3 regions of the Buttiauxella sp. genome follow, and region 3 is predicted to be linked to each of the others. Evidence: predicted binding sites of a transcription regulator. Region 3 holds the regulator's gene; each other region holds the start of a gene.

Region 1 (5,115 bases), on a different contig from region 3:
TAGTTCACTGGGAACTGGAGCAAGGCGGTACTCTGCGTGAAGCGGTACTGCGTACTATTCCTCAACTGCGCGGTGCTTATGGCACGGTTATCATGGATACCCGCGATCCAGAAGTTCTGTTAGCAGCACGTTCTGGTAGCCCGATGGTTATCGGTCTGGGCATGGGCGAAAACTTCATCGCATCCGACCAACTGGCATTGCTGCCAGTGACGCGTCGCTTCATCTTCCTTGAGGAAGGCGATATTGCGGAAGTGACCCGTCGCTCCGTTACCGTCTTTGATACTAAAGGTGAGCAGGTTAAACGCCCTGACATCGAATCCAACCTGCAATATGACGCTGGTGACAAAGGTATTTATCGCCACTATATGCAGAAAGAAATCTACGAACAGCCAAATGCGATTAAAAACACGCTGACTGGACGTATTAGCCACGGTGCTGTCGATCTCTCTGAGCTTGGCCCGAAAGCGAACGAAATGCTGTCTCAGGTGGAGCACATTCAAATTGTCGCTTGTGGCACTTCCTACAACTCAGGAATGGTTTCACGTTACTGGTTTGAATCCCTGGCAGGCGTTCCTTGCGACGTCGAAATTGCCTCTGAATTCCGCTACCGCAAATCAGCAGTTCGCCGTAACAGCCTGATGATCACCCTTTCACAGTCTGGTGAAACGGCAGATACCCTGGCAGCACTGCGTTTGTCCAAAGAGTTAGGCTATCTGGGTTCACTGGCTATCTGTAACGTTCCGGGGTCTTCTCTGGTGCGCGAGTCCGATTTGGCGCTGATGACCAACGCTGGCACTGAAATCGGCGTGGCATCCACCAAAGCATTCACCACTCAGCTTACTGTTTTGCTGATGCTGGTGGCGAAACTGAGCCGTCTGAAAGGTGCTGATGCGCAGATTGAGCAAGATATTGTTCACGGTCTGCAGGCGCTGCCAAGTCGCATCGAGCAAATGCTGTCTCAGGACAAACGCATTGAAGCGCTGGCTGAAGATTTCTCCGACAAGCATCACGCCCTGTTCTTAGGCCGTGGCGATCAGTATCCGATCGCAATGGAAGGTGCGCTGAAGCTTAAAGAGATCTCGTACATCCACGCGGAAGCGTATGCGGCGGGCGAGCTGAAACACGGTCCACTGGCGCTGATTGATGCGGATATGCCGGTAATTGTTGTGGCACCAAATAACGAATTGCTGGAAAAACTGAAATCGAACATTGAAGAAGTTCGTGCTCGTGGCGGCCATCTGTATGTATTCGCCGATCAGGATGCCGGTTTCACCAGCAGCGACAACATGCACATCATCGAGATGCCGCATGTAGAAGAAGTTATCGCCCCTATCTTCTATACCGTGCCGTTGCAGTTGCTGTCTTACCACGTCGCACTGATTAAAGGCACCGACGTTGACCAGCCACGTAACCTGGCGAAATCGGTCACCGTAGAATAAATCGTTGTGAATTACGGTAAGTCATAAAAAAGTCCGGTAATGCTCATGCGCATATACCGGACTTTTTATTGTTAAATCAATTATCTTCCTGCGGCACCAGTTTCGGTTCTTCTGGTGATTTCAGCAGAATCCACAAGATGATGGCCCCGAGAATATCAAACACTGACAGTACCGCGAACAACGGGCTGAAACCTACAGTGTCCGCCAGAGCACCCACAACCAGCGCAAACATGGTGCTGGCCGTCCACGCAGCCATGCCGGTAAATCCGTTGGCGGTGGCCACTTCGTTGGAATCGAACATATCAGACGACAGGGTGATCAGTGCGCCGGAAAGCGACTGGTGAGCGAAGCCACCGACGCACAACAGTGCGATGGCAATCATCGGGCTGCCGAACAAGCCAACCATACCCGGCAGGATCATCAGCACCGCACCCATGGTGACCACCAGCTTGCGGGACACCACAATATTCACACCGAAGACTTTCTGGAACATACCTGGTAAATAACCGCCAATAATGCAGCCAAAATCGGCGAACAACATAGGGATCCAGGCGAACATGGCGATATCTTTAAGATTAAAGCCATAGGTATGCACCATAAACAGCGGGATCCACGCGTTAAACGTGCCCCATGCAGGTTCTGCCAGGAAGCGCGGTAACGCGATACCCCAAAACTTACGCTGTTTCAGCAGGCGGCCAATGCGTACTTTTTCAACCTTTGGTTTTTCAGGCTGACCCTGGGTGATATACAGATACTCTTCTTTAGACAGTGATTTGGATTTTGACGGGCGGTTATAAGTGAAATACCAGCCGGCTGCCCACAGGACGCTGAAAATACCCACCAGAATAAACGCAAGTCTCCAGTCCTTAATATAAATTGCCCACGCGACCAGCGGAGGCGCAATCACCGCGCCAATAGACGAACCGACGTTGAAATAGCCCACCGCCACCGAACGTTCGGTATCCGGGAACCATTCAGTCACTGATTTAAGGCCAGCAGGGATCATCGCACTTTCGGCGAAACCACCGAGGCCACGAAACAGTGCCAGGCCTTTCCAGCCGGTCGCAAATGATGCCCCAATGCAGAATACGCCCCACAGCAGGCCAAATATGGTGTAACCCACTTTGGTGCCTAAGGTATCCAGTAGATAGCCCGCAATAGGCTGGGCGATGGTATAGCAGGCCGAAAATGTCGCAATAATGTAAGAATATTGCTGGGTAGTGATATGAAGATCACTTTGTAATGTGGGCGCTGCCGCTGAAATAGTGTTTCTGGTTAAATAGCAAAGAATGGTGCCAAGCGTCACCAGTGAAAGCATAAACCAGCGCTTGTGGCCTGTTTTGCGCATAACGAATCCCGTATTTAAAGCAATAAGTGTCCTGACCGCTGCAAAGCAGCAGGCAATTAATAAATTCAGAGGAGAGAAAAATCAGCGGCGCTTCAGAAGACGTCGTGGATTTGGGTTTGGCCCATCCTGGACTTGTTTTTGTTATTTAGATCACATCTTGATGTAATCATGAACCGCCGTTTCATTTTTATTTGTGATTAATCTCAATTTTTTATGAGTAATCTACTCATTTGGGATTATTTGTGTGATGTAGGTCACGTTTCTTGCTAAGCGCGATTTCTTAGTTATGTGTGTATAGTTCGCTTTTTTACTGAGGTACACAGCAGAATGCTGAACCGTTCATCCATACGAATTAATAAATACATCAGCGACAGTGGCATTTGCTCTCGCCGTGAGGCAGATCGTTACGTCAAACAAGGCGATGTTTTTATTAACGATAAACAGGTCAGTTTTGGCGCTCAGGTCTTTGCCGGGGATGTGGTGAAGGTGAAGAACCAGCTTATTGAGCCGCGTGATGACAACGGGCTTGTGCTGATGGTTTTGAATAAGCCTGTTGGCATTATTACCACGATGGAAAAGAGTGAACGCAATAATATCAGCGCTCTCATTCATAGCGACAAACGTGTGTCCCCTGTCGGGCGTCTTGATAAAGATTCGCAAGGACTCATTTTGCTGACAAATCACGGCGATGTGGTTAATAAAATTTTGCGTGCCGGTAACAATCACGAAAAAGAGTATGTGGTCACGGTTAATAAGCCGATGACAGACGAGTTTATCATTGGGTTGGGAGCAGGTGTCCCGATACTCGGTACGGTAACTAAGCAATGCAAAGTGACGAAAGAATCGGACGTGATATTTCGTATTACTTTAGTTCAAGGATTGAATCGTCAGATCCGCCGGATGTGTAAATATTTCGGTTATGAGGTGACCCGACTCGAACGTGTCCGCATCATGAATATCCACCTGGAAGACTTGCCGTTAGGGGAATCGCGCTATTTGAGTTGCGAGGAACAAAGTGAGTTATTGAAGCGGATTGAAAACTCAGGATCCTAAGTATGACAGCGAGAAATATGCCTCAAACTGGCTTGTCATAAAACTGTCATATTTCGTACATTTAACTGTCACCAAATTGTCCTATTTTCTACCCTGCATCCACTAAACAACGATTTACGTTCACCTCTGCAGGAGACACTATGAAAGCTATGCGTACCACTGTCGCAACTGTTGTCGCCGCGACCTTATCCCTGAGTGCTTTCGGCGCGTATGCTGCTGCAAGCCTGACTGGCGCTGGTGCAACCTTCCCTGCGCCGGTGTATGCCAAATGGGCAGATACCTACAATAAATCAACTGGTAACAAAGTTAACTACCAGGGTATCGGCTCCTCCGGTGGCGTTAAACAAATCATTGCTCACACCGTGGATTTCGGTGCATCTGATGCCCCACTGGCTGACGACAAGCTGCAACAAGAAGGGCTGTTCCAGTTCCCGACAGTTATCGGCGGTGTTGTTCTGGCTGTTAACCTGCCAGGCGTAAAATCTGGCGAGCTGGTGCTCGACGGTAAAACACTGGGTGACATCTACCTGGGAAAAATCAAAAAATGGGATGACGAAGCAATTGCTAAACTCAACCCAGGCATGAAACTGCCAGCGCAAAACATCGCGGTTGTGCGTCGTGCAGACGGTTCAGGTACCTCTTTCGTTTTCACCAGCTACCTGGCGAAAGTAAACGAAGAGTGGAAATCTAAAATCGGTTCAGGCTCAACGGTAAACTGGCCAACCGGTCTGGGCGGCAAAGGTAACGACGGTATCGCAGCCTTCGTACAGCGTCTGCCTGGTTCAATTGGTTATGTTGAATATGCTTACGCTAAGCAGAACAACCTGGCTTACACCAAACTGATTTCTGCTGATGGCAAGCCAGTTGCGCCTTCTGAAGAAAACTTTGCCAACGCGGCGAAAGGCGCAGACTGGAGCAAAACATTCGCTCAGGATCTGACTAACCAGAAAGGTGACGCTGCGTGGCCAATCACGTCAACGACCTTCATCCTGGTACACAAAGAGCAGAAAAACCCAGAGCAGGGTGCTGAAGTGCTGAAGTTCTTCGACTGGGCTTATAAAGAGGGTGCAAAACAGGCTAACGACCTGGATTATGCTTCCCTGCCAGACTCCGTGGTTGAGCAGGTTCGCGCTGCATGGAAAACCAACGTTAAAGACAGCTCCGGTAAGTCACTTTATTAATAGTTATTTTTTAACGAAAATGGCGGATAGCGCGAATGCTTATCCGCCCTACAACTGCTTTTCGTAGGTCGGATTAGCGTAAGCGACATCCGAC
Region 2 (5,115 bases), on a different contig from region 3:
ATAAATTCGGTGTCAAAACGCTTTATTATCAGAACACCCGTGACGGCGCGGAAGATTCGCAAGACGACCTGGCACCTTCAATCCAGGACGATGGCTGCGAAAGCGGCGCATGTAAAATCTGATTTTAATCGCCCTCACCCCGCCCCTCTCCCTCAGGAGAGGGGGAAAACCACTCCGTCTTCTAGTCCCTCTCCCTTGATGGAGAGGGTCAGGGTGAGGGGGAAGCGAGAACAACAGGACTCACATTAATGGCATACACCACTTTTTCACAGACGAAAAACGATCAACTCGCTGAACCGATGTTCTTCGGCCAGCCAGTTAACGTTGCACGCTACGACCAGCAAAAATATGACATCTTCGAAAAGCTGATTGAAAAGCAACTTTCCTTCTTCTGGCGCCCGGAAGAGGTGGACGTCTCCCGTGACCGCATCGACTATCAGGCGCTGCCCGATCACGAGAAACACATCTTCATCAGCAACCTGAAATACCAGACGCTGCTGGACTCCATTCAGGGCCGTAGCCCGAACGTTGCCCTGCTGCCGCTGATTTCCATCCCTGAGCTGGAAACCTGGGTTGAGACGTGGGCGTTCTCCGAAACGATTCACTCGCGCTCTTACACTCACATCATCCGTAACATCGTTAACGATCCGGCGATTGTGTTTGACGATATCGTGACGAACCAGGAAATCCTGAAGCGCGCGAAAGATATCTCCGGTTACTACGACCGATTGATTGAAATGACCAGCTACTGGCATTTGCTGGGTGAAGGTACGCACAACGTGAACGGTAAAACCGTGACCGTGAATCTGCGTGCGCTGAAGCGTCAACTCTATTTATGTCTGATGAGCGTCAACGCGCTGGAAGCGATTCGCTTCTATGTCAGCTTCGCCTGTTCCTTCGCTTTCGCTGAGCGCGAACTGATGGAAGGCAACGCGAAAATCATCAAACTGATTGCCCGTGACGAAGCGCTGCATCTGACCGGGACTCAGCACATGCTGAACCTGATGCGTTCTGGTGAAGACGATCCTGAAATGGCTGAAATCGCGCAGGAATGCCGCCAGGAATGTTATGACCTGTTCGTGTTGGCCGCTGAGCAAGAAAAAGAGTGGGCCAGCTATCTGTTCCGCGACGGTTCAATGATCGGCCTGAACAAAGACATTCTGTGCCAGTATGTTGATTACATTACCAATATCCGCATGCAGGCTGTGGGTCTGGATCTGCCATTCAAAACACGTTCCAACCCAATCCCATGGATTAATGCCTGGCTGGTGTCTGACAATGTGCAGGTGGCACCGCAAGAAGTGGAAGTCAGTTCTTACCTGGTGGGTCAGATTGATTCCAATGTCGATGCTGACGACCTGAGCAACTTCCAGCTGTAAGCCATGAGCCGCATTACGCTACGAATCAGCGGCGCACAGCTTCTGTGCCATGAAGAACATCCGTCCCTGCTGGCGACACTGGAATCACACCAGGTCGCCGTGGAATATCAGTGTCGAGAAGGTTATTGCGGCTCCTGCCGTACTCGCTTAATTGCAGGCGAAGTGAAGTGGCTTACCGAACCGCTGGCCTTTATCCAGCCCGGTGAAATACTGCCCTGCTGCTGTCAGGCGCACGGCGATATCGAAATCGAGATGTAAAAAAGGGCCGTTTAACGGCCCTTTTCTTTTGTTTACTGCTTCTGCTTACTGCTGCAAGAATTTCACGCCCTTGTCCGGGAAGTCGGTGAACACCCCGTCCACACCCGCCTTGTTATACAGCACGTCAAACAACTGATCGACGTTACTGACGTAATCAGGCAACGCGTCCGCTCGTACCGTATAAGGGTGCACTGTCAGGTGGTTTACATGCGCCTGGGTAACCATATCGGTTAGCTTAACATTACCTTTGCTGGAGCCTTCCGCCACCAGCATGTGATAGTCAGGCCCGATACCGTCCGCATACTCGGCAATCTGCTTCATGGCTCCTGGTTTGAACATCCAGTCATAGCTGTAGTTGACCCACTTGCCGTCAGCCTGCTTCTCCTGAGTTTCGTTCCAGTCCGTATAAGCAATCAACTGAACCAGCTTAAGATTCATACCCAGCTTCGGCTCAAGCGAGTTTTTAATACGCTTGAGTTCAGCGGCATCAAAGCATTGCAGGTAGACCTTATCCTGCTTGCTGGTGTAGCCGTAACGCTTCAACACCTCAAGCGTTTTCACCGCGATATCCTTTCCTTCCTGATGATGGAACCAGGGGGCTTTTATCTCCGGGTAAATGCCAATATTTTGCCCTGTGGAGTGATTCAACCCCTGAATAAATTCGATCTCCTCTTCAAAGGTATGCACGCGGAAATCAGACTTCCCCATCGGGAAACGACCAGGGAAGGTTTGCACCTGCTTGCCGTCTACCACATCAAAACCTTCGGTAAATTTCAGCGACTTGATTTCGTCGAGGGTAAAATCGATGGCGTAGTAGCGACCGTCTTTACGCGCCCGATTCGGGAAGCGCTGCGCAACGTCGGTGACCCGATCAAGATAGTGGTCATGCAGCACCACTAATCTGTCGTCTTTGGTCATCACCAGATCCTGCTCAAGATAGTCAGCCCCTTGAGCATAGGCCAGGGCTTTGGCAGGTAGAGTGTGCTCCGGCAGATAACCGCTCGCACCGCGATGGGCTATCACCACCTGGTCCGTCGTCTGGGCAAAGGAGCTGGCGGAAGCAAACATTACCGTCCCCACCAGGATAGATTTGGTCAGGATTTTCATTATGCTTTCCCTGTCAGTTTTTTATGGTGTTGTTTGTTCTCACCCACCATCACCACCAGCAGCAAAATCACGGCCATAATGCTGCCGCCGATCATCACCATAAATCCACCGTCCCAACCGAAGAAATCTACGGTGTAACCGACAATCGCGCTTGCGGCGACCGATCCACCCAGATAGCCAAACAGACCGGTGAAGCCCGCTGCGGTGCCTGCGGCTTTTTTCGGTGCCAGTTCCAGCGCATGTAAACCAATCAGCATCACCGGACCATAAATCAGGAAGCCGATCACAATCATGCACGCCATATCCACACCCGGATTTCCTGGCGGGTTTAACCAATAAACCACGGTTGCAATGGTCACCAGAATCATAAAGAACACGCCGGTCGCACCACGGTTGCCCCTGAACACCTTGTCGGACATCCAGCCACACAGCAGCGTGCCAGGTATTCCGGCGTATTCATAAAGGAAGTAGGCCCAGGAGGATTTATCCAGCGCGAAGTGTTTCACTTCTTTCAGATAGGTTGGCGACCAGTCGAGAATGCCGTAACGCAGCAAATAAACAAAAACGTTAGCAATGGCGATATACCACAGCAGACGGTTGGGGAAAACGTACTGCATGAAGATCTGTTTTGCCGTTAGCTCCTCTTCCGTCTTTTCGTTGTAGTCGTCCGGGTAATCATTTTTGTACTCTTCGATTGGCGGCAAACCGCATGATTGCGGCGTATCGCGCATTAATCCAAAAGCAATCAGCGCCACCAGAATCGCCGCGAAAGCGGGCATATAAAGTGCCGCATGCCAGTCGTTAAACCACGCCATCCCGAGTAAGAACAGCAGCGGCGGCAAGCCACCACCGACGTTATGCGCGCAGTTCCAGATGGAAACAATTCCCCCACGCTCTTTTTTAGACCACCAGTGCACCATGGTGCGTCCGCACGGCGGCCATCCCATTCCCTGGAACCAACCGCATAAAAACAGCAGGACAAACATCACTGCGATACTGGATGTCGCCCACGGCACAAAGCCCATAAACAGCATCACGGCGGCGGCAAGAATCAAACCGGCAGGTAAGAAAACACGTGGATTCGAGCGGTCAGAAACCGCCCCCATAATAAATTTCGAGAAGCCGTAGGCAATAGATATACCGGAAAGCGCGAAGCCGAGATCGCCGCGCGAGAAGCCCTGCTCCACCAGATACGGCATCGCCAGAGTAAAGTTTTTACGTACCAGGTAGTAAGCGGCGTAACCGAAGAAAATGCCCATGAATATCTGCCAGCGCAGACGACGATACGTCGGGTCGATGTGCTCACTTTTCAGCCTTGGCTGGTGTGGACTTGGTTTGAAAATGCTCAGCATAAATGCCTCCGTGGCAGGTTTTTTATCAAGCAATGTTCTTTTGCGAGCGCATGTTAAGGATTATCCCGCCAGGTTAGTGTGAAACACACCACAACATATTACATTTTTATTACAAACTATCGAAAGGGTGCATGTCGTCACACTTTATTTTCGTTTTATTTTCGAATTTGCTCGATATCAAACATTTCCATCTCGATCTGTGGCTGAATAGTCCGCATGAGAGTCTTTCCAGGAGAAGAGCATGGCGACGGGACGCAAAGAGTGGGATGTGATTATTATTGGCGGAGGTGCGACGGGTGCAGGAATTGCCCGGGACTGCGCCCGGCGTGGCTTACAGACTCTGCTACTGGAGAGATATGATATCGCCACCGGCGCGACTGGCCGCAATCATGGTCTGCTTCATAGCGGCGCACGTTACGCCATGACAGACAGCGAATCTGCCAGAGAATGTATTGAAGAAAACCGCATCCTAAAACGCATTGCCCGCCATTGCATTGAACGCTCCGACGGCCTGTTTATCACCCTTCCCGAAGATGACCTGTCATTACAATCGACCTTTATTACTGCCTGTCAGAACGCAGGAATTGACGCCGAAAGGCTCGAGCCCAAAGAAGCGCTACGCCTGGAACCTGCTGCAAACCCTGAGCTTATCGGTGCTGTGCGTGTGCCAGATGGCACCGTTGACCCTTTCCGCCTGACTGCCGCCAATATGCTGGACGCCCGTGAACACGGTGCCGAAATTCTGACCGGCCAGGAAGTCACCGGCCTGATTCGTCAGGGTTACAGAGTGTGTGGGGTGCGTGCTTACAACCACCAGACCCGACAACATCACGATTTATACGCAAATGTGGTGGTGAACGCAGCCGGGATCTGGGGGCAGCGCATCGCGGAATATGCGGATTTGAGAGTAAGAATGCTGCCGGCAAAAGGTTCGCTGCTGATCCTCGGCCATCGCATCAATAACATGGTGATCAACCGTTGCCGCAAACCTGCTGACGCCGATATTTTGGTGCCCGGTG
Region 3 (5,115 bases):
GCTGGCCTTTCATCGCAAAACCGGCCTCCGCAAGACTTGCGACTTCACGTTTTAGAGCCGCCAGCCGCTGCTGATTTTCACCCGGTTGAATGGCCTGGTAGTCAGCCACCGCCGGATGATGGGTTGAGCCACACAACGGGCAGGGTTGATCGGGCTGTAAATGGGCGCGTTCCGCCTCAAGGCTGACAATGCGCAATTCCAGCTCGCACACTTTTTCCAGGTCCGCTTCATGCTGGCGTCGATCTTTATACTGCTGCCGCTTAAGTATTAGTTCCGCTTCACCCTGGCTTATTTGTTTTTCTAGCGTGGCAATATCGAGTTGTTGCTGGGTTTTGCGTTTGAGCAGTGAGGAAAGTTGCGGCTGCAAGGTCGCAAGCTGCTGGCGCAATGCGCGCGCAGCAATCGTTTCTTGTAAATGAGTACTCACTTCATCAGCACTGAGCGCAAGTTCAATGGCGGGCAGTAATTCGAGCTTTTTCTGACGGTCTTCTATTTCACGCTGCAAAGTTTGTAACTGGGCGGCATCACGCTGCTGCTGGCTGAAAGCCATGCGCCAGCCCGCCAGTTCAGCACCCCACAGGCGATAACTATCGTGAGTTTTCAGCCATTGTTGCAACTCGCTAAATTCCTGCGTCAGTTTTGCTGCCTGACTTGCCGCGGCAAGTCGCGTTTGCTGGCGGCGCACCGTCGCCTGACGTAAGCGAGTATTCACTTCTTCCGTCTGGATGCGGGTATTTTTCAGCGTTGTCTGTAGCTCTTGCAAACGCTGCCAGTCAGGACGTAGTTTTTCTGCGGGTTGAGCGCGTGTTAGTTTTTCGAGTTGCGGAGCCGCTTCTTCAATAGCACGCGTGGCCGCATTCAGCGCCGCTCCAGTATGGGAGTGGTTTTGAGTCAACTGCGTGAGCTGGCTGAGCCAGTGTTGATGTTGCTGGAGCGTTTGCTGTTCTGCCAGGCGGTTTTTTTCTTCTGTAGTAAGTACCTGCAAACCCTCAGAAAGCTGCTGGCGCTGCGCTTCGCTTAACAGCGCAACACCTGCCGCCTGTGCCTGCAAGTTCTCAAGCTGGCTGCGGACATTTTTATGATTTTCGAATACTGCCGCAGACACCGTCCCGTAAATCTCAGTACCGGTAAGCTCTTCAAGTAATGACGCGCGGTCATTGGCATCGGCATTTAAAAACGCGGCAAACTGACCCTGAGAGAGCATCATGGAGCGGGTAAAACGGTCGTAATCGAGGCCGGTTAATTTGGCCGTGACATCAAGCTTATCTTTGACTTTATCGGCGATGATTTTGCCACTTTCCACTTCCGCAAGCTCAACGCGCGGTGCCTGAAGGTTACCGTTTGCTGCGTTGCGCGCCCGGTTCTGGCTCCAGAATGCGCGGTAGGCGATACCTTTAACTTCAAATTCCACTTCCGCCAGACATTCGGCGGTATCGCGAGTCATGAGATCATTTTGCGATTGCGACACCGTGTTGAGCCGTGGCGTTTTGTGATAAAGCGCGAGGCAGATAGCATCAAGCAGCGTGGTTTTCCCGGCACCGGTCGGCCCGGTGATGGCAAACAAACCATTGCTGGCGAAAGGCTCACGGGTGAAATCAATTTTCCATTCCCCTTTCAGGGAATTAAGGTTTTTTAAGCGTAGGCTGAGGATTTTCATGCCTGTTCCTCCGCGTCATGCAGGCTTGCGACCGTTTGGGCAAACAGAGTACGCAATCGTTGTGCGCGCTCCTCGGTGGTCTCTTCCTGAACCAGACGACGTTCAAACACTTCTTCAACGGTCAGTTCGCTCAGCGTTTCTTTGTGTTGTTGAGCAATCACTCGCTCGCGCTGCTCACGGCTACGACGCAGCAAAACGACTTCGACCGGCAGTGTTTCTGTCAGTTGCTGAATATGGCGCTGCATATCATGCAGATATTCATCGGTGGCGATTTCAATATCCAACCATACTTTGGGGTCTGCGGGGGCATCGCGCCACTGAGCAAGCTGCTGTTCAATTTCGCTTAGTGAACCTTTGATCACCGCCAGCGGTTGGCTAACAGGCACCGGTAGTGGCGTGACTTCACTCAGTTTTCCTTCGGCAAACTCAACCAGATATACGCTTTTGGTTTTGCCGGTTTCGTCAAAACTCAGCGGGATGGGTGAGCCGCTATAGCGGATATGTTCGGTACCACCAATTAATTGAGCGCGATGAATATGGCCCAGCGCAATGTAATCAGCATCCGGGAAGTGCTGCGCCGGGAAGGCGTCGAGTGTGCCGATATAAATGTCGCGCACTGCATCGGTTTTCGTCACGCCCACTGTGGTTAAATGCCCGGTGGCGACGATGGGTAACTTCGCATCGGCACGTAATTCGCAAGCTACGCGATAACACTGTTGGTAATGTTCGCTAATGGACTCCATTAATGAACGCTGCTTTTCATGGCCGGACAAACCCGCCTGGCTGTTTTGAATATCGCGTGGGCGCAAAAATGGAATAGGGCAGAGAATCGCACCAGGCGCTCCATCTTTCTTGTTGAGCACCATCGCCTGTTGGGTGGCATCGTGGCGCGCGCTGGCGATGACATAGGTATTCAGACACGCCATTAATTCGCAAGATTCGTTAAGTGTCGCGACAGAATCATGGTTCCCCGCCAGAACCACGAGTGAGCAACCGGTCGCCTGAAGCTGCACCACGAAGCGGTTATACAGTTCGCGGGCATAGCTCGGCGGCGAGCCGGTATCAAAAATATCCCCCGCCACGATTATCGCATCCACATCATGTTCTACGGCCGCTTTGAGCAACCAGTCAAGAAAAGCCTGGTGCTCTGGACCACGGCTTTTGGTATAAAAATTTTGACCAAGATGCCAGTCTGATGTGTGAATTATGCGCATGAGTTGTCCGGTGGCTTAAAAGCGAGGCCTCAATTATAAGGGGGCGAGGTGAAAAACGTCATATGTCTCTGTGTCATAAATCAAAATGATGAGTCATCAAACAGTCATTTTTTTCATAAATCTGTCATAAATCTGACGCATAATGGCGCCGCATCGAAACAACAATGACACCTTTGGGTATCTTCCTTAAGCAGGGCGAATCATGGCGAAGCGTATTTTAGTCGTAGAAGATGAAGCTCCAATCCGTGAGATGGTGAGCTTTGTGCTCGAGCAAAACGGTTTTCAGCCTGTAGAAGCGGAAGATTTTGACAGTGCAGTGAATCTGCTTATCGAGCCTTTTCCAGACCTGATCTTACTGGACTGGATGTTACCAGGCGGTTCGGGTATTCAGTTTATCAAGCATTTGAAGCGTGAAGCATTGACGCGTGAAATACCAGTAATGATGCTGACGGCGCGTGGTGAAGAAGAAGACCGCGTGCGTGGCCTTGAAGTCGGGGCCGATGACTATATTACTAAACCGTTTTCACCCAAAGAGTTGGTGGCTCGTATTAAAGCGGTAATGCGCCGCATCTCGCCAATGGCGGTGGAAGAGGTGATTGAAATGCAAGGGCTTAGCCTTGATCCTTCATCACATCGCGTGATGACCGGTGAAAATCCTTTGGATATGGGCCCGACGGAATTTAAGTTATTACACTTCTTTATGACGCATCCGGAACGAGTCTATAGCCGTGAACAATTGCTTAATCACGTATGGGGCACCAATGTTTATGTCGAAGACCGAACAGTGGACGTACATATCCGGCGGTTACGTAAAGCGCTCGAACATAGTGGACATGATCGAATGGTACAAACAGTACGCGGTACGGGTTATCGGTTCTCAACCCGTTTTTAATCCCTTAGCAGGAGAGTGACGCGTGCTGGAACGGTTGTCATGGAAAAGGCTGGTGATGGAGTTGGCGCTCTGTTGTTTACCTGCCGTCATTTTGGGCCTGATTTTTGGCCATTTACCCTGGTTTTTATTACTGGCAGTCACCGGACTGCTGGTTTGGCATTTCTGGAATTTGCTGCGTTTGTCGTGGTGGCTGTGGGTGGATCGCAGTATGACGCCACCACCAGGCCGCGGAAGTTGGGATCCGTTGTTATACGGTCTGCACCAAATGCAGTTGCGTAATAAAAAGCGCCGCAAAGAGTTAGGCAATTTAATTAAACGCTTTCGTAGCGGTGCGGAATCATTGCCCGATGCGGTGGTGCTGACGACCGAAGAAGGGACGATTTTTTGGTGTAATGGACTGGCTCAACAACTGCTGGGGTTACGCTGGCCGGACGATAACGGGCAGAACATCCTTAACTTGCTGCGTTACCCGGAATTTACCCGTTATCTCACACAAAAAGATTTCGCTCGTCCGCTGACGCTGGTGCTGAACAATGGGCGACATCTTGAGTTCCGCGTGATGCCCTACAGTGACGAACAGTGGTTGATGGTGGCGCGTGATGTTACTCAGATGCACCAACTGGAAGGGGCGCGACGTAACTTCTTTGCCAACGTGAGCCATGAATTGCGCACTCCGTTAACCGTGCTGCAAGGTTATCTGGAGATGATGCAGGATCAGTCACTGGAAGGGCCGCTGCGGGATAAAGCACTTGGCACTATGCGTGAGCAAACTTCGCGTATGGAAGGCCTGGTGAAACAACTTTTGACACTGTCAAAAATTGAAGCGGCTCCCGCCATGGCACTCAATGAAAAGATTGATGTGCCATTGATGCTGCGTGTGGTGGAGAGAGAAGCGCAAACCCTCAGCCAGCAACGGCAGACACTCCAGTTCGATATTGATCCCACGTTAAAAGTGTTCGGTAACGATGAACAACTGCGCAGCGCGATTTCAAACCTGGTGTATAACGCGGTGAACCATACGCCGGAAGGGACGCATATTACGGTGAGCTGGAAACGGGTCACAGGTGGGGCGGCCTTTAGTGTTGCAGATAGCGGGCCGGGCATTTCAGCAGAACATATTCCTCGTCTGACCGAGCGTTTTTATCGCGTGGACAAGGCGCGGTCGCGGCAAACAGGCGGCAGTGGATTAGGGCTGGCGATAGTGAAACATGCTTTAAGCCATCACGATGCGCGTCTGGAAATCGAAAGCCAGCCTGGTAAAGGATCGACGTTTTCCTTTGTCATGCCTGAGCGGTTAATCGTTAGCGAGAAATAGACTGACAATAAGTTTTCCCAGGTCGGATAAGCGAAGC

Evidence for each region. Region 3 encodes PhoB, which activates phosphate uptake and scavenging genes when phosphate is short. Its sites were predicted from a motif close to CTGTCATAAAACTGNCNNAT; they were not measured.
Region 1: a site for PhoB is predicted at 3,873-3,892, ahead of pstS (phosphate ABC transporter substrate-binding protein PstS). Genes of this name have one in related genera too.
Region 2: a site for PhoB is predicted at 4,192-4,211, ahead of glpT (glycerol-3-phosphate transporter). Genes of this name have one in related genera too.

The regions. Positions count from the first base shown of each region.
Region 1 is NZ_JBAVHX010000002.1:30,583-35,697, forward strand. It holds gene glmS (glutamine--fructose-6-phosphate transaminase (isomerizing)) at 1-1,439, shown strand, start outside; gene WBL83_RS00160 (MFS transporter) at 1,516-2,787, opposite strand; partial or broken gene rluF (23S rRNA pseudouridine(2604) synthase RluF) at 3,115-3,837, shown strand; gene pstS (phosphate ABC transporter substrate-binding protein PstS) at 3,981-5,021, shown strand.
Region 2 is NZ_JBAVHX010000009.1:268,760-273,874, reverse strand. It holds gene nrdA (class 1a ribonucleoside-diphosphate reductase subunit alpha) at 1-122, shown strand, start outside; gene nrdB (class Ia ribonucleoside-diphosphate reductase subunit beta) at 249-1,379, shown strand; gene yfaE (class I ribonucleotide reductase maintenance protein YfaE) at 1,383-1,637, shown strand; gene glpQ (glycerophosphodiester phosphodiesterase) at 1,683-2,744, opposite strand; gene glpT (glycerol-3-phosphate transporter) at 2,744-4,096, opposite strand; gene glpA (anaerobic glycerol-3-phosphate dehydrogenase subunit A) at 4,338-5,115, shown strand, end outside.
Region 3 is NZ_JBAVHX010000003.1:10,196-15,310, reverse strand. It holds gene sbcC (exonuclease subunit SbcC) at 1-1,657, opposite strand, end outside; gene sbcD (exonuclease subunit SbcD) at 1,654-2,871, opposite strand; gene phoB (phosphate response regulator transcription factor PhoB) at 3,074-3,763, shown strand; gene phoR (phosphate regulon sensor histidine kinase PhoR) at 3,786-5,078, shown strand.